DNA from 2 places in the Anaerostipes sp. PC18 genome. Region 2 is predicted to be linked to the other one. Evidence: predicted binding sites of a transcription regulator. Region 2 holds the regulator's gene; the other holds the start of a gene.
What was found. Region 2 encodes Rex, which represses fermentation and respiration genes when NADH is low (regulators of the CRP and FNR family bind a similar motif). Its sites were predicted from a motif close to ATTGTTAANTANTTAACAAT; they were not measured.
Positions count from the first base shown of each region.

Region 1: P8F77_RS06860 (4Fe-4S dicluster domain-containing protein) is a predicted target of Rex. The motif match lies at 1,833-1,852, and genes of this name have one in related genera.

Region 1 is NZ_CP121164.1:1,268,156-1,271,329, reverse strand. It holds gene P8F77_RS06865 (DNA translocase FtsK) at 1-168, opposite strand, end outside; gene P8F77_RS06860 (4Fe-4S dicluster domain-containing protein) at 329-1,816, opposite strand; gene P8F77_RS06855 (ATP-dependent Clp protease proteolytic subunit) at 1,946-2,596, opposite strand; gene P8F77_RS06850 (pyruvate carboxylase) at 2,679-3,174, opposite strand, start outside.
Region 2 is NZ_CP121164.1:1,974,006-1,977,179, reverse strand. It holds gene abc-f (ribosomal protection-like ABC-F family protein) at 1-917, opposite strand, end outside; gene P8F77_RS10805 (redox-sensing transcriptional repressor Rex) at 1,070-1,729, shown strand; gene acpS (holo-ACP synthase) at 1,746-2,108, shown strand; gene P8F77_RS10795 (NAD(P)H-hydrate dehydratase) at 2,105-3,174, shown strand, end outside.

The DNA of each region.
Region 1 (3,174 bases), 710 kb from region 2:
ACTTACCGTGTTTCCCACTTTCCCGCAGAGTCCGAAATTACTCAAAAATAAAAAAAGACAAACTGCAAAACTTAACAGAACCGCAATTTCCTGATAGAAGCCTGCAAAGTCTTTTTGCTTTTTCTTCTTTCGTGCTGTGTTTCTTCTCTTTCTTTTTTTTGCTGCCATTCTTCTGGAATCTCTTTTCTTCTTATATTTAATGCTCAACAACCCTTTATCAAAAGAGTTATATGCCTATTTTACAATTAACCTAAATAAATGTAAAGAGCCTGGGCAGAACTCTTTGGTTCCGTTCAGACTCTTTTGTATCTCTGAAATATAATGAATATCAGTATTTTGCTGTCTCAGGCGGAATGAACTGCTCTGCTTCATTCACGAACTTTTTAACCTGTACACCCGCTTTGACTACCGGGATATTGGTTCCGGCTCCGGCAACGCACCCTCCCGGGCATCCCATTCCTTCGATCAGGTAGCCGTTCTTCTTGCCGGCTTTTGCCTGAAGGAGCATCTTCTTGCACTCTGCGAGTCCTTCCACGTGGTCAATCTTCACATCTACTCCCGGATGGTATTCTTTCACACATGCTTCGATAGCCGCGGCAACACCGCTTGCAACTGCATATCCGCGTCCTGCACCGAACGCATCGTTCATCTCGACTTCTTTGTCGTAAGTACTGAAATCAATATCCTTGGCGGTAAACATGCCGTCCAATTCTTCAAATGTAATGACGAAGTCCACTTCACTTCTGACAGATTTCCTGGAAGCTTCCAGTTTTTTAGCCACACAAGGGCCGACGAACACGATCTTTGCATTCTTGTTGGTCTGTCTTGCAGCTCTGGCTGTTGCCACCATCGGGGTGAGTGAATTTGATATCTGGTCGATCAGTTCAGGGAAGTACTTTTTCCCGAGCATAGACCAGGACGGACAGCAGGAGGTCAAAAGGAACGGCACCTCTCCTGTGACAACTCCATGTGCATAGTGATCCGCTTCTTCCAGAGCACCTGCATCCGCTCCCACTGCCACTTCCCATACATCGGCAAATCCGATGTCCAGCAGTGCGGCCTTCACCTTGGCAGGTGTTGCCTTCGGTCCAAACTGACCAACAAAAGCAGGGGCCAGGATGGCGATGACTTCGTTGCCCTCATTCATGGCTTTGATCAGCTGATAGATCTGTGACTTGTCTGCGATGGCTCCAAACGGACAGTTGACCATGCACATACCGCAGGATACACACTTGTCCGGATTGATGGTAGCGCGTCCGGCATAGTCGGTTTCGATCGCTCCCACGCCACAGGCAACTTCACACGGTCTTTTTCTCTCATGGATCGCACTGTATGGGCAAACCTTCTGGCACTGTCCGCACTTAATGCACTTTTCCTGATCGATGTAGGAATATCCGTCCACAAAGCTGATGGCATTTTTCGGACATACTTCCATACATGGATGTGCCATACATCCCTGACACTCTCCTCCTACGATGAATGCTCTGTCCTTGCAGGCGTTGCACGCTGCCGGGATCACCTGCAAAAGCGGCGGCTCGTAGTATTTTTCCGCAATGTTGCTCTGTTTGATTCCTTTTGTTATTCTTGCAGGCTTATCAGCAGGTCTTAAAGACATCCCCATGGCAAGACGGATTCTCTCTCCTACCACTGCCCTTTCACGATAAATACTGTCGCGGTATGTCGGCAGCTCACCTTTCACTAATTCGTACGGCAGATCCTCGATTTCTTCAAGGTCTCTTTGTTCATAGGCAAATTTAGCAATCTCTGTAAATACCTTTTTTCTGATCTCTCGGACCGGGGTCTCAATTCCTCTCATAGCTCCTCCTTTAATGTTCGTTAAAATAAAAACAATCTATTATCATTCTACACTACTTTTATCCGAAATTAAAGGATTTTTTTGCTTTTTTTGTACTTTATTCTGTACACCGAAACCCCCGGTTTTCTCTCAGTTTTCCGAGGTATTTTGTACGAGTTCCTGAAGCTTTGCAAAGGCTTCGCTCATGCCTCCGATTTCATTGATGAGACCCAGCTCCACCGCCTGTTCTCCCTCCAATATGGTCCCTGCGTCCTTCACCTGCTCTCCGATGTGGAGCATCAGCTCTTCTACCTTGTCTTTTGTGATATCAGAGTGGTCGCTGATAAACCTTGTAATGCGGTCCTGGATCTTCTCAATATTGCGGTAGCTCTGAAGCACACCGATAAAAGTACCGCCGGACCGCACTGGGTGGATCATCATTGTTGCACTTTTAACAATAAAAGAATAGTCGGAAGAGACTGCAAGGGGCACACCGATGGAATGGCTTCCTCCCAATACAAGAGTTACTGTGGGTTTGCTCAGGGAAGCGATCATCTCTGCGAGCGCCAGACCGCATTCCACATCGCCTCCGACCGTATTGATCAGGATCAGGATTCCTTTGATATCATCAGAATACTCTGCTCTTGCCAGCGCCGGGATCATATGCTCATATTTGGTTGTCTTGGAATTCTGGGCTGACAGCTGGTGCCCCTCGATCTCTCCAATGACCGTCATCACGTGGATACCGCCCAAATCCAATTCTCCGATATCTTTTATTTCATTTCTTTGATCTTCATTCATATCGACATCCTCACTTTGATTTAATAAAAAAAGGAAGAAGCGCAGTGCTTCTCCCTTTTATTGTCTGTCATTATGAGTAAGATTATTCTTCTTCGATTTCAAAAGATACAAGCAGATCTTCCTGATTGACCTGTTCGCCTTCTTTGACGTAGATCTTATCTACCTTGCCGTTGACCTTGGATACGACAGTTGTTTCCATCTTCATCGCTTCCACGGTAAGCAGCGGCATGTTCACAGTTACCGGATCTCCCTCTTTTACGAGGACTTTTCCGACGGTTCCCGGGATTGTTGAGCCTAAATGTGCCGAATTGCTCTTATCCGCCTTGATCCTGTGGTCTGCCTTGACTTCCAGGTTGCGGTCTAAGATCTTCACCTCACGCATGGAACCGTTGACCTCGAATTCCAGCAGACGGTATCCGTTCTCATCCGGTTCTGACATATCCACAAATTTGATGATCAGGTCTTTTCCTTCTCCGATGGTCAGTGTGGTCTCCTCACCCTTTCTCAGCCCGTAGAAATACACATGGCTTTCCAGCCTTGTGACATCATTGTATGCCTCAAAATGTCTGCAGTAATCC
Region 2 (3,174 bases):
GGCTTTTCGATGACATCAATTTTGTTCAGCATCTTTTCACGGCTCTCGGCCCGGCGGATGGATTTTTCCCGGTTAAACTGCTTTAGTTTTTCGATGACCGCCTTCTGGTGCCGGATCTCCTGCTGCTGGTTTTCGTACTCCTTTAAGCGGATCGCCTTTACCTGATCCCTTTTCTTAATAAAAGAAGTGTAGTTGCCGTCAAAGAGCATCGCATGCCCCGCCTCGATCTCCATCACCTTGTTGACGATCTTGTCCAGGAAATACCGGTCATGGGAGACCAGGATGACAGCGCCCTCATAGTGGCTTAAATAGTTTTCCAGCCATTGGATTGACTCAACATCCAGATGATTGGTAGGCTCATCCAGGAGAAGAATCTCGGGCTTCATCAGCAGAAGTTTTCCGAGAGCTACCCTTGTCTTTTGTCCTCCGGACAGTGTCTCAATCATTTTTTGAAAGTCTTCCTCTTTAAACCCGAGTCCTTTTAAGATTCCTGCGATCTCACTTTCATAGGCAAAACCGTTTTTCTGTTCAAATAAATGAGTGGTCCTGGTGTATTCCTCCATCTTTTCTTCGAGCTCTGCGCCGCTTAAATGCTTCATCATATGCTCCAGAGAGCGGAGTTTTTTGTCCAGTTCGATCACATCTTGTTTTATGGTCAAAAGCTCTTCATAAATGGTGCGGGAAGAAGTATGGTCCTGATGCTGTGCGAGATAGCCGATATCGGCGTCCTTCTTTTTGTGGATCTCCCCTTCGTCGGGTGTCATCTGATCCATGATGATCTTGAGCAGGGTGGACTTTCCGGCGCCGTTTAAGCCGATGACGGCGAGCCGGTCCTTCTCATTGATATGAAAGGAAATTCCTTTCAGGACTTCCTGGTCGACAAATGTTTTATGTATATTCTGACAAGATAAAACCATAGTGCACTCCTTCAAAATTTCTAAGCTGTAAAAATTCTTTTTAAGCATAACATAATTTCTGAAAAAACGCACCGAAAAGTTTGACAGTTATTAGACAATCTTATATAATTTATTTAATTTGAGTAGTTAATAAAATAAGTGGGAGGGTAATAATGTCATCAATGGATAAGAATATATCACCGGCAGTTATAAAGAGATTACCTAGATATTACCGTTATTTGGGGGCTTTGAAAGCAAAAAATATTACGAGGATCTCATCCAAAGAGCTGAGCGAGAGAATGAAAGTAACTGCATCCCAGATCCGACAGGACCTGAATAACTTTGGAGGTTTCGGGCAGCAGGGATACGGTTACAATGTAGAAAACCTTTACGTGGAGATCGGCAAGATCCTGGGGCTTGACAAGAGCAATCAGATGATCATTGTCGGTGCCGGAAATCTGGGGCAGGCATTGGCCAATTATCAGGATTTCAACAATAACAGCATTGGTTTTCAGGTGATCGCACTGTTCGATGTAAATCCGAAGCTGATCGGCATCACGGTGCACGGAGTAGAAGTGCACGATATTGACGATATGGAAGAGTTTATAAAGAATCATGAGATCAAGATCGCAGCCCTCACGCTTCCGCAGGACCAGGCGCCGAAGATTGCCAAAGATCTTGTGTCCTGGGGCATCAAAGGATTTTGGAACTTTGCTCCTGTGGATCTCACGCTGCCAGACAGTGTGACCGTGGAGAATGTCCATCTGGCAGAAAGTCTCATGACGCTGACTTACAATATTCACAGCAGGGAAGACGGCGAGGGCGCGGAGTAAAGACGGGAGGAACGCCATGATTGTCGGTATAGGAACTGACCTGATAGAAATCGGGCGGGTACAGAAGATGGTGGAGAGAAAGAACCGCCTAAGCCGGATTTTTTCAGAAGAGGAACTGGCATACGCAGGTTTAAACAGTACGACTCTTGCTGGTAATTTTGCAGTTAAAGAAGCCGTTTCCAAAGTATTTGGAACCGGCTTCTTCGGATTGGAGCCCTATGAGATCGGAGTGTTCCGGGATTCAAAAGGAGCGCCTTATGTGAAACTGACAGGCAGAGCCGAAAAGCTGGCATCGGATATGCAGATTACGAAATTTCATGTGTCGGTTACGAACACAGGGGGGCTGGCACAGGCTTTTGTCATAGGAGAGTGTCTATGAAATATGTTTTGAAAAATCAGGAAATGCAGGATGTTGATAAAGAGACCATACAGCAGATCGGAATGCCGGGTCTTGTGCTGATGGAGCGGGCCAGCGAAAAAATTGCCCGAAGGCTCATGGAAACGGTCAGAAAAAGTGACAGGATACTTTCTGTGGCAGGATGCGGAAATAACGGGGGAGATGCGCTGGCTGCGGCCAGAATCCTTCTGGAGGAAGGATATTCTGTGGATTTCACAGTCGTGGGGGAGCTGTCCAAGGCATCCGGAGATTTAAAGACGCAGTATGATATCCTTACCCGTCTTGGGTATGAGCAAAAAAAAGAAATAGATTATAACGGCTATGACTGGATTTTGGAAGGAATGTTCGGCGTAGGCCTTTCCAGGGAGATAGCGGGGATATATCGGACCGTTGTGGAGAGGATCAATGAAAGCAGAGCCAGAGTCATGTCGGTCGATATTCCCTCCGGCATCAGCGGGGATACGGGGAAAGTCCTTGGATGCGCCGTCAGGGCAGACGCTACGGTGACGTTCGGCGGGCCCAAGGCAGGACATCTGCTCTATCCGGGAAGAGAATATGCGGGACGGCTGTATGTAGAAAAGATAGGTTTCTTTGATTCCGTTTTAAAGAAGCATGCAGGGGGATTCACATACGACAGGGAAGATCTAAAGAGGCTTCCGGGCCGTTTTGCGGATTCTCACAAGGGCACCTACGGAAAAGTCCTGATCATAGCAGGAAATGAGACGATGTCAGGGGCTGCTTTTTTTTCGGCAAAGAGTGCTCTGCGCATGGGCAGCGGACTGGTAAAGGTGATTTCCTGTGAAGCCAACCGTCCGATTCTGCAGTCTATGCTTCCGGAAGTACTGTTCGGAACATATGAGAATGTAAAAAAAGCCCTTGAATGGTGTGACTGTATCTTATTCGGACCTGGAATGGGAGTCTCAGAGCGGACCAAAGAATTATTGGAAGAGGTTTTACAGTGTGGAAAGAAACCTCTTTTGCTGGATGCCGACGGCCTGAATACGGTCAGCCGTTATGGAATGGAGATCGATTATCCGGCAGGGTGTGT